DNA from 3 places in the Umezawaea sp. NPDC059074 genome. Region 1 is predicted to be linked to each of the others. Evidence: riboswitches for the same ligand, from Rfam matches in the RefSeq annotation. Region 1 holds a riboswitch; each other region holds the start of a gene.
What was found. Region 1 has a riboswitch for glycine ahead of gcvH (glycine cleavage system protein GcvH). Riboswitches for the same ligand answer to the same signal wherever they lie in the genome.
Positions count from the first base shown of each region.

Region 2: it holds a riboswitch for glycine, as region 1 does, so the genes downstream of both, gcvP (aminomethyl-transferring glycine dehydrogenase) here and gcvH (glycine cleavage system protein GcvH) in region 1, are expected to answer to the same signal.
Region 3: it holds a riboswitch for glycine, as region 1 does, so the genes downstream of both, gcvT (glycine cleavage system aminomethyltransferase GcvT) here and gcvH (glycine cleavage system protein GcvH) in region 1, are expected to answer to the same signal.

Region 1 is NZ_JBHYHC010000107.1:16,238-23,566, reverse strand. Features, by position in the region: gene ald (alanine dehydrogenase) at 234-1,346, opposite strand; glycine riboswitch at 1,578-1,670, shown strand; gene gcvH (glycine cleavage system protein GcvH) at 1,825-2,205, shown strand; gene ACFWW9_RS34175 (L-serine ammonia-lyase) at 2,205-3,578, shown strand; gene ACFWW9_RS34170 (L-rhamnose mutarotase) at 3,565-3,957, opposite strand; gene galE (UDP-glucose 4-epimerase GalE) at 4,078-5,031, shown strand; gene ACFWW9_RS34160 (glutathione peroxidase) at 5,065-5,553, opposite strand; gene ACFWW9_RS34155 (ABC1 kinase family protein) at 5,610-7,329, opposite strand, start outside.
Region 2 is NZ_JBHYHC010000001.1:78,180-85,508, reverse strand. Features, by position in the region: gene gcvP (aminomethyl-transferring glycine dehydrogenase) at 1-1,860, opposite strand, end outside; glycine riboswitch at 2,022-2,117, opposite strand; gene ACFWW9_RS00385 (glycoside hydrolase family 9 protein) at 2,314-4,077, opposite strand; gene ACFWW9_RS00380 (MerR family transcriptional regulator) at 4,123-4,689, opposite strand; gene ACFWW9_RS00375 (bifunctional nuclease family protein) at 5,096-5,569, opposite strand; gene ACFWW9_RS00370 (MerR family transcriptional regulator) at 5,742-6,446, opposite strand; gene garA (glycogen accumulation regulator GarA) at 6,443-6,907, opposite strand; gene gcvH (glycine cleavage system protein GcvH) at 7,021-7,329, opposite strand, start outside.
Region 3 is NZ_JBHYHC010000013.1:64,036-71,364, forward strand. Features, by position in the region: gene ACFWW9_RS09345 (DUF1295 domain-containing protein) at 1-392, opposite strand, end outside; gene ACFWW9_RS09350 (class I SAM-dependent methyltransferase) at 389-1,633, opposite strand; gene ACFWW9_RS09355 (hypothetical protein) at 1,806-2,453, shown strand; gene glyA (serine hydroxymethyltransferase) at 2,607-3,872, opposite strand; gene gcvT (glycine cleavage system aminomethyltransferase GcvT) at 3,892-4,992, opposite strand; glycine riboswitch at 5,205-5,292, opposite strand; gene ACFWW9_RS09370 (DUF3817 domain-containing protein) at 5,361-5,663, opposite strand; gene ACFWW9_RS09375 (hypothetical protein) at 5,689-6,057, opposite strand; gene ACFWW9_RS09380 (helix-turn-helix transcriptional regulator) at 6,167-6,658, opposite strand; gene ACFWW9_RS09385 (hypothetical protein) at 6,903-7,064, opposite strand.

The DNA.
Region 1 (7,329 bases):
GAACACGGGCAGTGGTCCACGACCCCGAAGTCTCAGGTCTCGAATCGGTGGGCCAACTGGGCACGGCGGCCGGTTGTTGTCTAAGCTTGTGCGTGGCGGCCCGCTCCCAGTGACCCCCAGGCTGGTTGAGCGGGTCGCTTTTTCACGCCCGGAATCGCCACGGGCCGCGATCACCTGCTCAAACGCAAACCGGGCAGCTACCGAAGTAGCTGCCCGGTTTGTCACGCAGTCGCCTAGACGACCTGGTCGAGGGGGGTGTGCGGGAGGTCGAGGGCTTCCGCCACCGGCAGGTTCACGAGGTTGCCCGCGTGCACGTTGAGGCCGAGCGCGAGGGACTTGTCGGCGCGCAGGGCGGGCTGCCAGCCCTTGTCGGCCAGCGCGACCGCGTAGGGCAGCGTCACGTTGGTGAGCGCGTAGGTCGACGTGCGCGGCACGGCGCCGGGCATGTTCGCGACGCAGTAGAAGACCGACTCGTGGATCTGGAACGTCGGGTCCGCGTGGGTCGTGGGCCTGGAGTCGGCGAAGCAGCCGCCCTGGTCGATGGCGATGTCGACCAGCACCGAGCCGGGCTTCATCCGCGAGACCAGCTCGTTGCTGACCAGCTTGGGGGCCTTGGCGCCGGGCACGAGGACCGCGCCGATCACCATGTCGGCCTCCAGCACGGCCTGCTCGACCGCGTAGCTGTTCGACGCCACCGTGCGGAGCTTGCCGCCGAACTGGGCGTCGATCTGCCGCAGCCGGTCCACGTTCGTGTCGAGGATCTCCACGTCCGCGCCCATGCCGACGGCGATGGTCGCGGCGTTCACGCCCGCCACGCCGCCGCCGATGACGACAACGCGCGCGGGGGCCACGCCGGGCACGCCGCCGGGCAGCACGCCCCGGCCGCCGGACGGCTTCATCAGCGCGAACGCGCCGACCTGCGGGGCCAGGCGGCCCGCGACCTCGGACATCGGGGCCAGCAGCGGCAGGGCGCCGTTCGCGGTCTGCACCGTCTCGTACGCGATGGCCGTGGTGCCGGACGCGATGAGGGCCTCGGTCAGCGGCAGGTCGGCGGCCAGGTGCAGGTAGGTGAACAGCACCTGCCCGGCGCGCAGGCGGTGGTACTCCGCCGCGATGGGCTCCTTGACCTTGAGCACCAGCTCGCCCTGGTCCCACACCTCGTCGGCCGTGGCCAGCACCTTCGCGCCCGCCGCCTCGTACTCGGCGTCGGTGATCGCGGAACCGAGGCCCGCGCCGGCCTCGACGAACACGTCGTGGCCGCGGCGGGTCAGCTCGTGCGCACCGGCCGGGGTCAACGCGACGCGGTACTCGTGGTTCTTGATCTCGCGGGGGACGGCGATCCGCACGGTGACTCCTTCGACTACGAGGGGCGGGAGCTGGGCTGTTGCCTCAAAGGTCCGGCATACCCCGTTCGCTGTCATCGTGCTCGCCGCACTACCCGATAGGGGTCGCTTTGGCCTGCCGGCACAACGCCGCCGGGTGAGGCCCGTCGTACGCGCGTTGACACCCGTTCGGTGGGCACATAGCTTTCAGCTCGATCGCCAACTGAAGAACGGCCGAGGCGCCCTCGCGGCGCCGCAACCCGAGCGGGAGAGACCCCGGCAGCTGCCGGGGCGCCGAAGGAGCAAGTACCCCGCACACTCTCAGGCAACGAGAACCGCTCGGGCGAGGCGACTCTGGAAAGCGTGCCCAGGCGCGCACCCACGGTGCAAGCCGCGTTCGCGCGGTGAAGCTCTCAGGTCCCATGACAGAGGGGGAGTCGGACCGACACCGAGGTCGGCGTGCTTGGCGCGCGCTGATCCCCCAGACCCGTGGAGTGCCGCTGTGGAGTACCCCGATCACCTGCTCTACACCCCGGAACACGAGTGGGTCGACTGGAAGCCGGGCACGCAGGAGCCGGTCACGGTCGGCATCACCTCCTACGCCGCCGAGTCCCTCGGAGACCTGGTCTTCGTGCAGCTCCCCGAGGTGGGCACGACCGTCACCTCCGGCGACGTCTGCGGCGAGCTGGAGTCGACGAAGTCGGTCAGCGACCTGTACGCGCCGGTCAGCGGCGAGGTCGTGGAGGTCAACCAGGGCGTCGTCGACGACCCGGCCCTGGTCAACACCGACCCGTACGCGGCGGGGTGGCTGTTCAAGGTGCGCGTCGAGAACGCCGAGGGCCTCCTCACCGCCGCGAAGTACGCGGAACTGACGGGCAGCTAATGGCGATCAGCGTCTTCGACCTGTTCTCCATCGGCATCGGGCCGTCCAGCTCGCACACGGTGGGCCCGATGCGCGCCGCGTCGATGTTCGTCGACCGGCTGCGCTCGCGCGGCCTGCTGGACGGCGTGACGCGGGTGAACGCCGAGCTGTTCGGCTCGCTCGGCGCGACCGGCCACGGCCACGGCAGCCCCAAGGCCGTGCTGCTCGGGCTCGAGGGCTGCAAGCCGGAGGAGGTCGACCCGGCGGCCGCCGACGAGCGGTTCGAGGAGATCAAGCGGACCGGGCGGCTGCGGCTGGGCGGCGGGCACGAGATCGCGTTCGTGCACGACAAGCACCTCGTCATGCACCGCCGCAAGTCGCTTCCCGTGCACCCCAACGGGATGCGCTTCGAGGCGTTCGCCGACGGCGGCGAGTCGCTGGACCACGCCGTGTACTACTCGGTCGGCGGCGGGTTCGTGGTGGACGAGCACGCCAGCGGCGCGGACAAGATCAAGGCCGACGACACCCCGTTGGCGCACCCGTTCCTCACCGGCGACCAGCTGTTGGCCCGCACCAGGGAGACCGGGCTGTCGATCAGCTCGGTGATGCTGGAGAACGAGCAGTCGTGGCGCGGCGAGGCCGAGATCCGCGAAGGGCTCCTGCGGATCTGGCACGTGATGCAGGAGTGCGTCGAGCGCGGCTGCACCGAGCACGGCGTCCTGCCCGGCGGGCTGAAGGTGCGCCGCAGGGCCGCCGAGATGCGCAAGACGTTGGCGGGCGAGCACTTCGCCACCGACCCGCTGCGCGTCATGGACTGGGTGACCCTGTTCGCGCTGGCCGTCAACGAGGAGAACGCCGCGGGTGGCCGGGTCGTCACGGCCCCGACCAACGGCGCGGCGGGCATCGTGCCCGCGGTCCTGCACTACTACACGCGGTTCGTGCCGGGCGCGTCCGACGACGGCGTGGTCCGCTTCCTGCTCACCGCGGGCGCGGTCGGCGTGCTGTTCAAGGAGAACGCGTCCATCTCCGGCGCCGAGGTCGGCTGCCAGGGCGAGGTCGGCTCGGCCTGCTCGATGGCCGCCGGCGGTCTCGCCGAGGTGCTCGGCGGCACGCCCGAACAGGTGGAGAACGCCGCCGAGATCGCCATGGAGCACAACCTGGGCCTCACCTGCGACCCGATCGGCGGGCTCGTCCAGATCCCGTGCATCGAGCGCAACGCGCTGGCCGCCATCAAGGCGATCACCGCGGCCCGCATGGCGCTGCGCGGCGACGGCTCGCACTTCGTGTCGCTGGACAAGGTCATCAAGACCATGAGCGACACCGGCGCGGACATGTCCGTGAAGTACAAGGAGACCGCGCGCGGCGGCCTGGCCGTGAACGTCATCGAGTGCTGACCGCCCCGCGCGTGGAGCCCCGCTCCACGCGCGGGTGCGGCGTCAGCGGAGGTGCCACCACGGTGGCGTCGGCCCACAGCTCGCCCTCGCCCGCTTCCGGAACGGGGACCTGGCACGGGTCGGTGAGGGTCCACCACTCCTGCGTGACGGGGTCCGCGGCGATGAGGGCCATGTCCGCCTCGTAGTCGTCGCCGACGTACTCGTAGTACGAGATGAGCCGGTCGCCCAGGATGAAGATCGAGTAGTTCGTGATGCCGCTGGCGGTGAGGCGGGCTTCGACGTCGGGCCACACGACCTCGTGCAGGCGGAGGTACTCCTCGCGCTTCTCGGGCAGCACTCCGACGACTCGGATGTGCCGTTGTGGTGCGGAAGCCGACATCGCTGCTCCTTCGTCCGTGGACCGTCGCCGCGAGCGTACAGACGTCCGATGTGTCGGCGCTCTCCGTGCCGCCGCGTAGGGTCGGGCCCGAGTCGGGGACCACTACGCGGGGAGTCTTGGATGAAGCTGCTGGTCACGGGCGGCGCCGGGTACATCGGCAGCGCGACGGTCGCGGCGCTGGTGGCCGCCGGGCACGAGGTCGAGGTGCTGGACGACCTGTCGACGGGCTTCGTGGACAACGTGCCGGAGGGCGCGGTGCTGCACGAGCTGCCGCTCAGCGCGGCCTCGCAGGTGGTCGACTCGTCGTTCGACGCGGTGCTGCACTTCGCGGCCAAGATCTCCGTCGGCGAGTCGGTGCGCAAGCCCGAGCTGTACTTCGACGTGAACGTGCGCGGCACGATGACGCTGCTGGACTCGATGCGCGCCAACGACGTCAAGCGGCTGATCTTCTCCTCGACCGGGTCGATGTACGCGGCGAACGGCCTGGAGCCGCTGGCCGAGGACGCCGTGGTCGACCCGCAGAACCCCTACGCCGCGAGCAAGTCCATTGTGGACATGATGCTGCCGTGGGAGTGCCAGGCGTCCGGGCTCGGCGCGGTGTCGCTGCGGTACTTCAACGCGGCGGGCGCGAGCGGGCACCTCGGCGAGCGGCACACGCCGGAGACGCACCTGATCCCGATGGTGCTGGACGTGGCCGCGGGCAAGCGGGACGAGTTCCTGCTGTTCGGTGACGACTACCCGACGCCGGACGGCACGCCGGTGCGCGACTACATCCACATCGAGGACCTGGCGTCGGCGCACGTCCTCGCGCTGGAGGCGGCCGAGCCGGGCAAGCACAAGGTCTACAACCTGGGCAACGGCCGGGGTTTCTCGAACCTGGAGGTCGTCGAGGCGGTGCGCGAGGTGACCGGGCACCCGGTGCCGACCCGCACCGCGCCCCGCCGCGAGGGCGACGCGGTCACGAGCGTGGCGTCCGCCGAGAAGGCGCGCACCGAACTCGGGTGGCGGCAGGCGAAGCCGGACCTGAAGGACATCATCGCGGACGCCTGGGAGTTCCACCGCTCGCGTCCGTGACGGGGAGCCCCGCGACCGGGGCTCCCCACCGCGTCACGCGGGGAGGACGGCCTCGATGGCCTTCACGACCCGCTCGTCGTCGGGCTGGACCGGCGTGCGGAACCGCGCCACGACCTCGCCGTCGGGGTTGATCAGGAACTTCTCGAAGTTCCAGCCGACGTCACCGGCGTTGCCGTCGGCGTCGGCGGCCTTGGTCAGCTCGGCGTAGACCGGGTGCCGGTGCTCGCCGTTCACCTCGACCTTCTCGAACAGCGGGAACGTCACGCCGTAGGTGGTGGAGCAGAACGTCGCGATCTCCTCCGACGTGCCCGGCTCCTGGCCCATGAACTGGTTGCACGGGAAGCCGACCACGGAGAAGCCCTGGTCGCCGTACTGCTTCTGGAGCTGCTCCAGCGCCGTGTACTGCGGGGTCGAGCCGCACTTGGACGCCACGTTCACCACGAGGACGGCCTTGCCGCGCAGCGGTTCCAACGTGGTCGGCTCGCCGGAGATCGTGGTGACCGGAATGTCGTAGATGCTCAAGTCGTCGCCTTTCGAGTGGACCCGTCTACCGTCCACCCTACGTCTCGGCGGCCCCCTCACGCCCCGCGCGGCCGGAAGATCGTCACGACCACGCGCAGCCCCAGCAGCACGCTGATGACCAGCAGGTTGTAGCCGAACAGGTGGTGCAGGTCGACGCCCGGCACGACCTGCGGGCCGCCGGTCGTGCCGATCAGCAGCACGGCCATGATCCCGGCCGTCGCGCCCAGTCCGGTGAGCATCACCTGGTGCAGCAGGCCCGTGACGAACCGCCGGTCGCGGTCGTCGGCGAACAGCCGGACGTTCATCCCCAGCCGCCCCTGCTCCAGCGCGCTGGTGATGCGGTCCGCCCGCCGGGGCAGGCGGCGCAGCATCGGCAGCAGCGAGTGCAGCTCCTCCACCACCGCGCCGCGCAACGACTCCGGCGTCAGGCGTTCGCCGATCCGGGCGGTGGCGAAGGCCCGCGACTCGACCACGATGTTGAAGCCGGGAGCGAGGGCACCGAGCGTGCCCTCCAGCGTCGCGAGGGCGCGGAACACCGCGGCGATCTCCGGCGGGATGCTCAGCCCGTACCGGTAGACGAGCCGGAACAGGTCGCCGAACATCTCCACGTCCGGCCGCGTGCCCGCGCTCAGGTGGCGGGCCGTGAACTGGCCCAGCGCTCGCTCCAGGCGTTGGGCGTCGATCTCGTCCGGCCTGCTCACGAGGTCCAGCAGCGCGTCGCACAGCCCCGCGGGGTCGCCGCGGTCGAAGGACAGCAGCAGCCGTTGCAGCGCGGCCCGCAGCTGCGCGTCGATCCGGCCGACCGACCCGAAGTCCAGCAGCCCCAAGCGGCCGTCGGTCAGCAGCATGACGTTGCCCGGATGCGGGTCGGCGTGGAACACCCCGTCCAGCATCACCTGCCGCAGCAGGGACGTCAGCAGCGTGCGCGCCAGTTCGCCGCGGTCCGCGCCCCGCTCGTCCAGCAGCGGCCCGGCCGACCGCAGGGGCACGCCGGACAGCCGGTCCATCACCAGGACCCTGGCCGTGCACAGCTCCTCGTGCACGGTCGGCAGCCCGATGTCGTGGCCGTCGGACGCGGCGGCGACCGCGGCCAGGTTCCGCGCCTCGACCCGGAAGTCCAGTTCCTCCCGCAGCGCGGCGGCGAAGCCGGTCGCCAGGTCGAGCACGCCCATCGCCCGGCCCCACCGCGTGCGCTCCTGCAACGTCCTCGCCAGCCGCGCCACGATGTCCAGGTCGCCCTCGGCGACCTTCCGCACGCCCGGCCGCTGCACCTTCACCACGACCTCGCCGCCGGACTTCAGCCGGGCCAGGTGCACCTGCGCGATCGACGCGGCCGCCAGCGGCGTCTCGTCGAACTCGGCGAACACCTCCTCGGGCGCCTGCCCCAGTTCCTCGACCAGCACCGCCCGCACCTGCTCCCACGGAGCGGCGGGAACGTTGTCCTGCAACGTGGTCAGCTCGTCGATGAACTCCGGCGGCAGCAGGTCCGGCCGGGTCGACAACACCTGGCCGAGCTTCACGAACGTCACGCCGCCGTCCTCCAGCGCGAGCCGCACCGACCTCGCCAGCCCGGTGTCCGTGCGCTCCCGCCCGCGCAGGGACGGCCCGAGCCCGTGCCGCACGGCGATGGCGGTGATCCGCGAGTACCGGCGGGTGCGGGCGATCCGGCCCCGCACGGCCCGGAACCAGTCCACCGGCGGCGGGATCGAGCCGGTCGGCACGATCACCTCGGCCAGCGCCAGCATCCCGATCAGGAACAGCAGCGTCACGCCGAAC
Region 2 (7,329 bases), on a different contig from region 1:
CATGCCGGCCATGACGGCGCTGGCGGCGTTCGTGCCGTGCGCGCTGGACGGGATGAGGCAGACGTCGCGGGCCGCCTCGCCGCGCCCGCGGTGGTACGCGCGGATCGCGAGGAGGCCGGCGAACTCGCCCTGGCTGCCCGCGTTCGGCTGGATGCTCACGGCGTCGTAGCCGGTCACCTCGGCCAGCCAGTCCTCGAGGTCCTTGACCAGCGCCAGCAGGCCCTCGGCGTCCTCGACCGGGGCGAACGGGTGCAGGTCGGCGAACTCGGGCCAGGTGATGGGCTCCATCTCGGCCGTGGCGTTCAGCTTCATCGTGCAGGAGCCGAGCGGGATCATGCTGCGGTCGAGCGCGACGTCCTTGTCGGACAGGGCGCGCAGGTAGCGCAGCAGCGCCGTCTCCGAGCGGTGCAGGTGGAACACCGGGTGCGTCATGAACTCCGACGTGCGGCGCAGCTCGGCGGGGATGCCGTCGGCGGTGTCGGCGTCGAGCGCGTCCACGTCCGGCACCTGAACGCCGAACGCCTGCCACACGTCGACCAGGTTCGCGCGGGTCGTGGTCTCGTCGCACGCGATGGCGACGGTGGAGTCGTCGACCAGGCGCAGGTTGACGTCCAGCGCGCGGGCAGCCTCGACGACCTCGGCCGCGCGGTCCGGCACGTGCGCCCGCACGGTGTCGAAGAACTCGCCGTGCACGACGTCCACGCCGCCTTCGAGCAGGCCCGCGGCGAGGACCGTGGCCATGCGGTGGGCACGCGTGCCGATGGCCCGCAAGCCCTCGGGACCGTGGTAGACGCCGTACATCGACGCGATCACGGCGAGCAGCACCTGCGCGGTGCAGATGTTGCTGGTCGCCTTCTCGCGGCGGATGTGCTGCTCACGGGTCTGGAGGGCGAGCCGGTACGCGCGGTTGCCGTCGGCGTCCTCGGACACGCCCACGAGACGGCCGGGCAGCTGGCGCTCCAGGCCGGCGCGGACCGCCATGTACCCGGCGTGCGGGCCGCCGAAGCCGATCGGGACGCCGAAGCGCTGGGTCGTGCCCACGACGACGTCCGCGCCGATCTCGCCCGGCGGGCGCAGCAGCGTCAACGCCAGCAGGTCGGCGACCACGACCGCGTTCGCCCCGGCCTTGTGGACCTCGGCGATGACGGACTCGTGGTCCCGCACGACACCGGACGCGCCGGGGTAGGACAGCAGCACGCCGAAGAAGTCGCCGCCGAGACCGAGACCCTCGATGCCCTGCGACAGGTCCGCGACCACGACCTCGATGCCCAGCGGCTCGGCGCGGGTCTCGATCACGGCGATCGTCTGCGGGAACGTGTCGGCGTCGACCACGAACTTGGTCGACTTCGACTTGCCCGCGCGGCGCACCAGCGTCATCGCCTCGGCCGCGGCGGTCGACTCGTCCAGCATGGACGCGTTCGACAGCGGCAGGGCGGTCAGGTCGCCCACCATCGTCTGGAAGTTCAGCAGCGCCTCGAGCCGCCCCTGCGAGATCTCCGGCTGGTACGGCGTGTACGCCGTGTACCAGGCCGGGCTCTCCAGCACGTTGCGGCGGATCACCGGCGGCGTGATCGTCCCGTAGTAGCCGAGGCCGATCATCTGCGTCATCGGGCGGTTGCGGGAGGCCAGCTCACGCAGCTCGGCCAGCGCCTCGGTCTCGGTCGCGGGATCCGGCAGGTCCAGCACCAGGTCGCCCTCGCGGATCGACGGCGGAACGGCCCGCTGCGCCAACTCCTCCAACGACCCCACGCCGATGACGTCGAGGATCCGGGCCAACTCCGCGGGCCGGGGCCCGACGTGGCGGTCGGCGAACGGCGTGCCGTGCTCGAGAGCGGCGAGGGGAATGCGGTCCTGCGTCATGGAAGGCGCCTCCGGCGAGGATCGGGCTGCGGGCAAAGCTCTGCCGTTGCCCTCCCCCTCTGTCTCCAACCCGCTCGGCGGGCGCCTGAGAGCTTCACCCGACCGGGGTCGGGCTTTCACCGTCGGCGGGACCGAGGAACCGGCCCACTTTCCAGAGGCGTCTATCCCGTGCGGTCCTTGCGCCTGAGAGGTTCCGGGGAGGATTTGCTCCTTCGGCGCCGAACCTCGCCGGGTCCGGACTCTCCCGCACGGGGTCATGCGACTACGCGCCGATCGTACCCGCCGGGCCGACCGGCACGGCGCAGGCGCGACGCGGATCACTGCCCGCCGTCCACCGGCCGTTCCCCCGACGGTCATCCACGCCGAGGCGGAGGTCCCCCGGTCGTGAAGGCCCCCCGAATCCGACAGTACGTGGGGGGTCCGACAGTTTTGGCGGGGTGACGTTCGGGCAGGTCAGCGGGCGGAGAGGGCGAAGGCGAGGAGGCCGGTGGAGGTGAAGTCGATGGCGGGTTCGACGCTTTGCCAGGCGCCGACGTGGTCGACGTACCTGGCGTCGTGGCCGTCGTAGGGCTCGAAGTCGTTCACGGTGCAGGGTTTCATGCCTTCGAAGGCGTTCAGCTCGGTGAACTGGGTGGCGGCGTTGGGGCCGTTCACGACCGCGCCGGTGGGGGTGTCGCCGGTGAGGTTCGCGCCCTGGTGTTCGGGGCAGCGGGGGAAGGTGGTGCCGATGCCGATCACGAAGGACGAGCCCCACGCGTTCGCGCCCAGGGCCCAGCCTCGTTGGGTCGTGCCGAAGGCGTCGTAGCGGCTGTCGCCCGTGACGGAGTGGTGCAGGGCCGCGGTGATGACCAGGCCGAACGTGTGGGGCACGGAGTCGAACTCGGTGTAGACCGCCCCGGCTCCGAAGGGGTCCTTCGCGGCTCGGGACACGCCCTCGTCCAGTTGGCGTTCCAGGTCGGTGACCAGGCGTTCCTTGAGCGGGCCGTCCGAGATGCGGGCCAGGTCGGCGTGGGCGAGGGCGCTCACGTCGGCCAGGCCCAGCGTGCCGCGGGTGTCCGAGTCCAGGTAGGCCGTGGCCCAGCGGGCGGCGGCGGTCTGCCAGTCGGCGGAGCGCGGGTCGCCCAAGGTGCGGCCTGCCAGGGCCAGTTCCACGGCCGCGAACTCCAGGTCGTCCTGCCACGCCGTCTCGGGGTAGAAGGTCCGGGGGAACGCGGTCACCAAGGGAGCGCCGCTGGTGTCGGCCTTGGCGAACAGGGTCGCGGCGGTGTCCAGGGAACGGCGGGCGCTCGTCGGGTCGGGGGCGACCTGGGCGGACAGGGCGAAGGCGGCGGCCACGCGGCCCGCGAGGTTCGGGCTGACGGGTGTGCCCGGCTCGTTCGCGCGGAACACCGGGCGGTGCTTGACGTGGTACTTCGGGTCGCCGGGGGCCACGTCGAGCGCGTCGTCGTCCTGCGGGCGACGCCACACGTCGTGGTCGGTCAGCACGCCCTCGTTGCCCGCGCCGATGCCGACCTGGGCGTACAGCGTGGAGCCGTCCCACACGCGCCCCAACCAGTCCAGGCCGTAGCGGGCCTCGGCGGCGACGGCGTCGGAGTGGACCGGCGAGTCCCGCTGGGCCAGCAGCAGTTGGGCCGTGGCGTAGGACGTGGTGTGGGTGAACTTGAGGAAGTCGCCCGCGTCGAACCAGCCGCCCGACACGTCGACCGGGCCGCCGACCTTGGTCAACGCCGGGTCGAGGAGGGTCTTGCCGTCCGGGTCGTAGCGCGGGGCGGCGTACACGTCGGCGGCGCGGTCGGCCGTGTGGGCCGTGTCGTGCTGGGTGACGAAGAAGCGCGCGGTGTCCGCGACGGGACCGGCGAACAGGGCCTGCGCCGCGTCGATCCGGAACGGCGGGGACACCGCCCCGGCGGCCTCCACGCGGTACTGGCCGGGAGTGGTCACGGCCGTCAGGTCGAGCACGCGCACGGCTGGATAGGCGTCGCTCCAGCGGGCCGCCGTCGATGACGGAGCGCTTTCGAGCACAACCGTTCCACTTTCGGCCACGACCCGGAACGACTCCGGAGCGTCCGCCGCCATCAGGTAGGCGTGCTTCACGCCGTCCGTGACGAAACCCAGTTGGTCGACCCGGATCCGGGCCGACCCCTCGGTCGAGGACGAGCACGCGGCGGCGGTGACGAGCAGGGCCGCCGACATCAGGGGAACCAGGCGTGGGTGCACGCCCGGACTATGGCATTCGGAGCAGCGGGCGACCTGCCGAGGTGCTCAGCCGATCGCCCGGTTGCGCCTGCGCTGCGACAGCTCGTCGTTGCTGACGCCGTCGATCTCGACCCCGTCGGCGCGCTCGGCGGGGAACTCGTGGATGGTGCCGCTGATCTCCCTCATGGCCCCGCTCACCGCGATGCCGAACACGCCCTGCCCGCCCTGGAGGAGGTCGACGACCTCCTCGGGGGACGTGCACTCGTAGACGGTCGTGCCGTCGCTGAACAGCGTGATCCTGGCCAGGTCCTGCACGCCCCGCTTGCGCAGGTGCTCGACGGCGACCCGGATGTTCTGGAGGGAGACACCGGTGTCGAGCAGCCGCTTCACCACTTTGAGGACGAGGATGTCCTTGAAGGAGTACAGCCGCTGGCTGCCCGAGCCCTGGGCACTCCTTATCGTCGGGTTGACCAGTCCGGTGCGCGCCCAGTAGTCGAGCTGGCGGTAGGTGATGCCGGAGATCTGGCACGCGGCGGGCCCGCGGTAGCCGACGTACTCGTCTGGCAGCGAGGAGTCCGGGAACAGCTCACCTTGTTCCCCGGATCCGGCCCGGATGGGCGCTTCCTCTGCCACGCCTGCCTCCCCTCGGCCGGTCTGACGACCGGCGACCGTCACCGGTGGTCCCGCAGTCGGGGAACACCGGCCGTGAAGGGCCACGCTGTGGAATCACACCGTCGCAATTCACTCGAGTTCGACGGTAGGACCGGGTTGGGGGCAGGTCAACGCGACGCGCGGTACACGTATTTCCTCACCCTCAACCTGAGGGTGAGAGATTACGCCCACTTGACCCGTTCGAGTGACGTTTAGTGATCGTTTAGCCGAACGCCCATGACATTGGGTAGCGCGACCGTGGGACCCCTCAAAGTGCGGTCTCCGCGAACGCCGTCACGCTGCGTCGTCGCGCCACACGGCCGCGGACGCACGAAGGGCCACCCACGAGACTCGTGAGTGGCCCTCTCGGCGCGTTCAGGTGTCCGACTCAGGTGTCGGCCCCTCGAAAGTCCTCCGGCGAGATGGAGTCGAGGAACTCGCGGAACTTCTCGACCTCGTCCTCCTGCTCGTCCGGGATGATCAGGCCCGCCTCGGCGAGCACGGACTCGTCCGCGTGGATCGGGACGCCGACCCGCAGCGCGAGCGCCACCGAGTCGCTGGGGCGCGCGGACACCCGCACGTCGCCGTCGAACACCAGCTCGGCGAAGTACGTGCCCTCCTGGAGGTCCGTGATGCGGACCTGCTCCAGCTGGCGCCCCAGAGCGCCGATGACGTCCTTGAGGAGGTCGTGCGTGAGCGGCCGGACGGGCCGCACACCCTGCTGCTCGAGTGCGATGGCCGTCGCCTCGACGGAGCCGATCCAGATCGGCAGGTACCGCTCGCCCTCGGTCTCGCGCAGCAACAGGATCGGCTGGTTGGCGGGCAGTTCCACCCGCACTCCCACGACGCGCATCTCGCTCATCGGGTATCGCCTCCCTCAGCGCGCTGAACCACGGCGTCCCCGTACGACTACGAGGATCCTCCACGTACATCTTCGACGCTACCCGCCAAGCGGGCCCAGTGCCCCACTGGTGTCCACTTCGACATCACGATGCGGACACCGCGGTCAAGCGGCCGTGAGCTGCCCGGAAGCGCTATCCACCCGCGACACCGCGCAGGCCCGCCTTCACCAGCAGTGTGTGCAACGTGACCGAGAGCACTGCCAGTTCCCGCAGCACCTCCTCCGCCCGCCCGCGCGCGTCGGCGTCGCGCTGCCGGTAGAGCGGCGTGACGATCTGCTCCAGCAGACCCACCTCGCGGTCCGCGGACGCCCGGAACGCCCTCAGGTGGCGGGGTTCGATGCCGAACTCGGCCATCGCGCGCACGGTCGTCGCGACCAGCACGGAGTCCGGGTCGTAGAACCCGGCCGCGCCGGAGCGGACGATCCCGTACTGCTCCAGGTCCGCCAGCATCGTCTTGCTGAGGCCCGACTGGGCCAGGAGCTCCTCGCGGGTGAGCCGGGCCGTCGACGCCGCCTGCTGGAAGTGCTCGGCCGTCGGAACGCCCTCCACCGCCATCAGCGCGCGCCTCGGCGGCTCGTCGGCGGTGTCCAACTGCTGCTTGATGACCTTCAACGGGAGGTAGTGGTCCCGTTGGGCGGCCAGCACGAAGCGCAGGCGGTCGACGTCCACCGAGGTGAACTGCCGATAGCCCGAGGCAGTGCGGGCCGGGCGGACCAGCCCCTCGGATTCCAGGAAGCGGATCTTCGAGATCGTCACGTCGGGGAACTCGGGACGGAGCTGTGCCAGCACCGCCCCGATGCTCAACCCACCGCGCTGTGGCCGCCCGGCAGCCGTCACTGCTGCCCCTGGCCCCCGGCTCCCGGACCGGTCAGGAACACGAGGCGGAACTTGCCGATCTGCACCTCGTCGCCGTTCGCGAGAACGGCCTGGTCGACCGGCTCGCGGTTGACGTAGGTGCCGTTCAGGCTGCCCACGTCGATCACCACGAACTCCCCGCCTTCACGACGGAACTCGGCATGGCGCCGGGAGACCGTCACGTCGTCGAGGAAGATGTCGCTGTCCGGGTGCCGACCCGCGCTGGTGGTGTCGCGGTCGAGCAGGAACCTGGACCCCGCGTTGGGGCCGCGCTTCACCACCAGCAGGGCTGACCCGGCGGGGAGCGCGTCGACGCCCGCGACCGCGGGCTCCTGCGCGGGTGCCTCGGCACCCTCCACGTCTGCGAGGAAATCCGCCCGGAAAACGGAGGTCCGCTCCGGGGACTGCTCTGGCGGAACGCCTGGCCCGTCGTTCGTGCTCACCTGAGCTCTCCTCCTGCTGCTGGAACCGTCGAGACCACTAGAACCTATCGTGCCCGATTCCCCACCCGAGGAGCGGCTCCCGAACAGGCCGAGAAGACGTCGGAAGATCGTCGTCACTCCCCCGCCGCCAGCTCTTGGTACGCGGCCGCGTCGAGCAGGTCCTCGACCGCCGCGGGGTCGGCCAGTCGCAGCTCGATCATCCAGCCCTCGCCGTACGGGTCGGTGTTGACCAGGTCCGGCTCCTGGTCGAGCGAGTCGTTGCGGGCGACCACCTCGCCGGCGAGCGGCGCGTAGATGTCCGAGACGCTCTTGGTGGACTCCACCTCGCCGAGCGTCTGGCCGACGTCGACGGTTTCGCCGAGCTCGGGGAGCTGGACGAACACGACGTCGCCCAGTTGCTGCTGGGCGTAGTCCGTGATGCC
Region 3 (7,329 bases), on a different contig from region 1:
GCCGTCTCGTACGACGCGGCCTGCACCGGCAGCGACACCAGCACCATGACCACGGCCTGCGTGACGTACACGCGGTACATGCCCAGGACGCCGCGGCGCTTGAGGATCGCGACGTACCTCGGGTCCTCGTCCTTGCCGTGGTTGCGCAGGTGGATGTGCGCGCCGAGGCGCACGCCCCACACGACCGTCAGCAGCGCCACCAGCAGGCCGCGCGGCGTCGGGCCCGCGATCAGCAGCGTGACGACGGAGATGATCGCGAAGCCGACGCCCCAGAACACGTCGATCACGTCGTAGCGGCCGCGCGCCTTGGCGGCGGTGAACAGCGCCGACACGAGCACCAGCACGAAGACGGCGGTGAGCAGGACGTTCAGGCCGAAGGCTCCGGCGTTCACCGCACCACCCAGTCGCGGATCCTCGGCATACCGCTGGTCCCGTTCACGCTCGGCCGCACCGCGAGGATCTGGTCCACGCCCATCCGCCCCTCCTCGAAGGTCAGCGCCCCACCGGCCAGGTAGAGGCGCCACACCCGCGCCTGGCCCTCGCCGACCAGCGCGACGACCTCGTCCCACCGCTCTTCCAGCGTCGCGGCCCAGGCGCGCACGGTCCAAACGTAGTGCTCCCGCAGCGCTTCCACATCACGGATCTCCAGCCCGGCGCGCTCGAGGTGGCCGACCGTCGCGCTGACCGGCCGCATGTGCATGTCCGGGGCCACGTAGGACTCGATGAACGCGCCGCCGCCGGGGGCGTTCGCGCCGCGGGACATCTGCTGGAGCAGGAGCCTGCCCTCGGGCTTGAGCAGCCGGTGCAGGGTGGAGGCGTACTCGGGGTAGTTCTCCTCGCCGACGTGCTCGCCCATCTCGATCGTGGAGATGGCGTCGAACGGCTCGTCGTCGATCTCCCGGTAGTCCTGGAGCTTGACGGTCACCAGGTCTTCCAGTCCCTCGTCGGCGACGCGCTTCTTGATGTGCGCGTGCTGCTGGCGGGAGATGGTGACGCCGGTGGTCGACGCGCCGAAGTGCTTCGCGGCGTGGATGATCATCGAACCCCAGCCGCAGCCGACGTCGAGCATCCTCATGCCCTCGCGCAGGCCGAGCTTGCGGCACACGAGGTCCAGCTTGTCGCGCTGCGCGTCGGCGACGGTGTACTCGGGGCTGTCCGACGTCCAGTAGCCGCTGGAGTACGCCATGCTCGGGTCGAGCACGAGCTGGTAGAAGTCGTTGCTCAGGTCGTAGTGGTGCGCGATGGCCGCCCGGTCGCGGCCGCGGGTGTGCCGCGTGCCGGACAGCCGGGCCTCCTCGCCGGGGGCGGCGGGCCGCGGGCCGAGCGCGCCGAGCCGCAGCGCGACCCGCGCCGCGCCGAGCACGTCCGCGGGCTTGGGCTTGCCGACGCGCAGCGCGCCCGCGCGGGCCAGCTCCCAGAACCGGGCGAGGCCGTCGGTCAGGTCGCCCTCCACGTCCAGCTCGCCCGCCACGTACGCGCGGGCGAGGCCCAGCTCGTTCGGGTTCCACACCAGGCGGCGCAGCGCGCGCTTGGACCGGATGACCGCCACCGGGCCGGACGTCGGCCCCGCGCTGCTCCCGTCCCACGCCCTCAGCCCGATCGGCAGTGCCGTTCCGAGCACCTTCTCGACCACCGAGGCAAGCTGACCTGCCACTCCACCGGTACCGACCACCACGAGCCTCCTGAGCCAAGACGGGTAGCTGTAGTTCGTCTCCAGATTGTTTTCGGTTCGGTTCTGAACCGCTCACGCGGACCGGCCGTATTGCTCCAGTGAAGCGAATGAACGGACGAGGAGGAGTTGAGAAGTGATCCGACGTAACCGCATCGCCATCGCCGTTGCAGGCGGCATGGCAACCGTGCTCGCCCTGGTCATGTGGAGCACCAACGCCGTTGGCGTTCAGGGCACCAACGTGGCTCAGACCGGTTCCGCGGTGGAGGCAGCTGCCGCGCCGGGTGACTACGGCTACGACACCCCGGCCACCAGCAGCGAGGCTGTGGCTCCCGCCGCGGGCGCCCAGACGAGCGCCGCCCAGACCCCCGCCGCCCCCGCCGTGTCGAACATCCGACTGGTCGCCAAGACCGTCGACAAGATGGGCGACGTCGTGCAGGACGGCGACGGCCGCACGCTGTACCGCTTCGACAAGGACACCCCCAAGCCGCCGGCGTCCAACTGCAACGACAAGTGCGCCGAGACCTGGCCGCCGGTCGAGGTCGCCGCGGGTTCCACCCCGCAGCTCGAAGGCGTCGACCCGGCCCTCGTCGGCACGATCGTCCGCGCCGACGGCAAGACCCAGGTCACCCTGGCGGGCTGGGCGCTGTACACGTACTCCAAGGACCCGGGCCCCGGCAAGTGGGCGGGCCAGGGCGTTGGCGGCACGTGGTTCGTCATCCAGCCGGATGGCAAGCGCAACGTCCAGTGCCTGCCGCCGGGCGTGACGGCCCCCGCCGCGTAGTGCGAAACCACTGGTAGACCAGTGAAGCCCGGCCCCGGGGAAGGGGCCGGGCTTCACTGGTCACCCGATTGTCTTGCCGCTCATTCGCTTCGCGGTGAGAAACGAGAACGGCCCCCGCACCGCGGGGGCCGTTCTCGTGTGCCGGGACCGGGATCAGAGGTCCGAGTACAGCGGGTGCTTGGCGGCCAGGACCTCGGCGCGCGTGCGGAGTTCGGTGAAGTCCGGCTCGGCCTGGAGGGCGGCGACGATGATGTCGGCGACCTCGGTGAAGTCGGCCGCGCCGAAGCCGCGGGTGGCGAGGGCGGGGGTGCCGATGCGCAGGCCGGACGTGACCATCGGGGGGCGGGGGTCGTTCGGGACCGCGTTGCGGTTGACCGTGATGCCGACCTGGTGGAGGCGGTCCTCGGCCTGCTTGCCGTCCAGCTCCGACGCGACCAGGTCGACGAGGACCAGGTGGACGTCGGTGCCGCCGGTGAGGACCTTGATGCCCGCCGCGGCGGCGTCGGGCTGGAGCAGGCGGTCGGCGAGGATCTTCGCGCCCTCGACCGTGCGGCGCTGGCGGTCGGCGAACTCCGGGCTCGCCGCGTGCTTGAACGCCACGGCCTTGCCCGCGATCACGTGCTCCAGCGGGCCGCCCTGCTGGCCGGGGAACACCGCGGAGTTGATCTTCTTCGCGATGTCGGCGTCGTTGGACAGGATCACGCCGCCGCGCGGACCGCCGAGGGTCTTGTGCGTGGTGGTCGTGGTCACGTGGGCGTGCGGCACCGGGCTCGGGTGCAGGCCCGCGGCGACGAGGCCGGCGAAGTGGGCCATGTCCACCATCAGGAACGCGCCGACGGAGTCCGCGATGCGGCGGAACTCGGCGAAGTCCAGCTGGCGCGGGTAGGCGGACCAGCCCGCGACGATCAGCTTCGGCTGGTGCTCCACGGCGAGGCGCTCGACCTCGGCCATGTCGACCAGACCGTCCGAATCGGACACGTGGTACGGCACCACGTTGTACAGCTTGCCGGAGAAGTTGATCCGCATGCCGTGGGTCAGGTGGCCGCCGTGCGCCAGGTCGAGGCCGAGGATCGTGTCGCCGGTGTTGAGCAGCGCGAACATCGCGGCGGCGTTGGCCTGCGCGCCGGAGTGCGGCTGCACGTTCGCGAAGCCCGCGCCGAACAGCTCCTTGATCCGCGAGATCGCGAGGCGCTCGATGACGTCGACGTGCTCGCAGCCGCCGTAGTAGCGGCGGCCGGGGTAGCCCTCCGCGTACTTGTTGGTGAGCACCGAGCCCTGCGCCTGGAGCACCGAGACCGGCGTGAAGTTCTCCGACGCGATCATCTCCAGCGTGTTCTGCTGGCGGGCGAGCTCGGCGGCGACGGCGTCGGCCACCTCGGGGTCGAACTCCGCGAGGGAGGTGGTGAAGTGGTCGGACATGTGATCTCCCTTGACCGGATCAGTTGGCGCGCTTGTAGAACGGCAGTGCGACGACCTCGACGGGCTCCTGCCTGCCTCGGACGTCGACCGCCAGCTTGGTGCCGGGCTCGGCGCTGGACTTGGCCACGTACGCCATCGCCACCGAGTACCCGAGCGTCGGGGACAGCGCCCCGCTGGTGATCTCGCCGACCGCGGCGCCGTCCGCGTCGAGCACGGTGTACCCGTGCCTCGGCGCCCGGCGGCCCGCGGCCTTGAGCCCCACCAGCGTGGTGTCCACACCGGACTCCGCGACCTTCGCCAGCGCGTCGCGGCCGACGAAGTCGCCCGGCTTGTCGAGCTTGACGACCCGGCCGAGGTTCGCGTGGTACGGGGTGTGCGCGGTGTCGAGTTCGTTGCCGTACAACGGCATCCCGGCTTCCAGGCGCAGCGTGTCGCGGCAGCCGAGCCCGGCGGGCTTGAGCCCGTGGTCCTTGCCCGCCTCCAGCAGCGCCGCCCAGACGGCGGGGGCGTCGGCGGGGGCCACGAACAGCTCGAAGCCGTCCTCGCCCGTGTAGCCCGTCCTGGCCAGCAGCACCGGCGTGCCCGCGACCTCGGTCGGGTACGACGCGTAGTACTTCACCGTCGCCAGGTCGGTCGGCGTCAGGCCCGCCACGATCGCGGTGGAGTTGGGGCCCTGCACGGCGAGCAGCGCGTAGTCCGTCGACCTGTCCACGACGGTGGTGTCGAAGTCCTTCGCCCGCTCGACGAGCTCGCCGAACACCAGCTCGGCGTTGGAGGCGTTCGCCACGACGAGGTACTCGAGTTCACCCAGTCGGTACACGATCAGGTCGTCCAGCACCCCGCCGTCGGCCCGGGTGATCATCGTGTAGCGGGCGCGGCCGACGCCGATCGCGGAGCTGTGGCCCACCAGCGCGTAGTCCAGCGCGGCGCCGGCCTCGGGGCCCTCCAGCACGATCTCGCCCATGTGCGTCAGGTCGAACAGGCCGGCCGTCGTGCGGACCGCGTGGTGCTCGACCAGCTCGCTGTCGTAGCGCAGCGGCATCCGCCAGCCCGCGAAGTCGGTGAACATGGCGCCCAGCGCCTCGTGCTCGGCGTGCAGCGGCGTCCGACGGCTTTCCATCTGGGTGGATCCTCCCTGGTGGGCATGCTCAACGGCCGACTCCGCCGCGTGGGCGTCGAGTCGACCGGCGGCGGGCAGTGGGAACACGGTCATCGGCGAGACTCCTCCTGTGAGCGAGCCTCCCCCTCTGTCATGAGCCTGAGAGCTTCGTCGCGCGAGCGCGACTTGCACCGTGGGCGAGGCGCGCGGGTGCGCCTGCTTTTCAGAGTTGCCTGCGTCGCGCGGTACCTGTGCCTGAGAGATTCCGGGGAGGAGTTGCTCCTTCGGCGCCCCTCGCGGGGACTCTTCCGCGCGCCATCGACGGCCGTGTTCAGTTGATGTGCCCAGACGCTATTCGCAGGCCGTGCCGCAGGTCAACAGGGGTCGCCTCACAGTGGGACGCCCTCGCGGACGCGCTCGACCACCTTGCGCTCCGCGTAGAACGACAGGAACGGGATCGTGCCCGCGAGCAGCACCAGGATCGTGCCCTTCATCGACCACCGGGACTTGAGCCCGAGGTCGACCGCGACGACCAGGTAGATGGCGTAGAGGAAGCCGTGGACCGGGCCGACGACCTTGACCATGCCGGGGGCGTCGCCGACGTACTTCAACAGCATCGCCACGACCAGCAGGAGCAGGCCGACACCGACCACGTAGGCCATGAACCTGAACCGGTTCAACGCACCGCTCATCGCCCGTCCGACCGCCTTCGCTCCGCTACCGCGAGTCCCGCGCGTTCAGGTCGGCGAGGTAGCGGTTGTAGACCGCCAGCTCGTCGTCCTCGTCCACGACGGGAGCACTGACGGCGTCAACGGTAACGACAGGCGTGGGCGCGTCCACGGGCGGCTCGGTTTTCGGGGCCTCCGCCCCGCGCTGCGCGTCGAGCCTGCGGATGCGCCAGACCATGAAGGCCGGGAAGAGTCCGAACAGCGGCCACTGCAACACGTAGCCGAGGTTCTGGAAGGTCCCCGCGGCGGACTCGAACCTCGTCCACTGCCACCACGCGAGACCGCAACAACCCACCAGCGTGACCACGCAGAGGAGCGCGATGGACACGCGCTGGGGGGTGATCGGGCCGCCGGACACCAGTCAAAGCTAGCACCGGCGGTACCGCGGTTGGAGGTCCAGGGCCGGGTGACCCAAGGGTTGGGGCTCCGCCTCGGAGCCCACTCCCGTTTCCGGACCGCCGACCGTCCTAGGCGACGCCGTCCCGGCGCTGCCGCTGAAGACGCGCGACGCACCACGCCGCCGCGCTGCCCCGACGCAGGTGCTGGAGCACCGTCATCGGACCGAGTCGACGACCGAGGTCGGCGGGCAGGAGCCCGGCCACCCGGTAGTCCAGAGCGCGCTGGTCCAACGGGCTGATGCCCGCGTCCCACCACTGCTCAGCCTCGGCGAGGTCGCCCACGAGCTGCCAGTAGCTCGCCGCCGCCTCCAGGAGGACCTCGGGCACCTCGGGCGCCCTCCTCCGCATAGCCGCCACGTACGCGGGGCTGGCCGACTCGACCCGCACCACGCCTCGTGGTCCACCGTTCGCCCGCTGGCTGGGGATCCCCGGCGACGCGCTGGGTGGTGCCTCCGCCAGCCAGGCGTTCTTGATCCGGTTCACCTCCTGCATCTCAGCGTCGTCCGACCGCTCCGCCGCCCACTGCCTAAGCAGTTCGTCGACTCCGGAGTCCTCGACCATTTATGCCTCCCTGGGGTCGAAGATCAGCCAATGCAGCGCACCGTATTCAACGGTTTGGGCAACCGCTAGACCCTTGTTTGTCAGTAACCCCGTTACCAGGGTGTTATAGCCCCTATTCCACCCATAAGGCTCAACGGCGCGGGGGCCGTGTCACCGTGGGTGACGGGTCTGACACGGCTGTCGCGGCCCCCGTGGCGGCGGGCCGCGACACCCGGCGAAGCGGGACGAACCGGGCGCGGAGCTACTAGCCGAAGAGGCTCCGGACGAACGTGATGATGGATTCCGCGCCCTGGCGCAGCCAGGCGAGCACCTGCGACACCGCGTCCGCGGACTCAACCGGGCGGGTGATCAGGAGGAACAGCACCAGCGCGACCGCCGCCAGCACGACCACCTTCTTCGTGTTCACGTCAAGCCACTCCGTCCGCTCAGGTACGTGCCGGCGGACCCCCGGTGACGACCGGGTGCACGCCGCGTCACCCGACATGGTCCCCCATTCACCCGGATGATGAACGTCGAACACGCCTCCTGCCCCCGTCCGGACCCAAGATCCGCCGCCTGATGGCGTCAAGCGACCCTCCAGCATCACCCGAATGGCCGCTCAAGGTCCCGCTTCGCCGGGACGATGACCTGGGTACGGGCGTCTCGCCCGACAATCCCCAGCCAGCGCACCG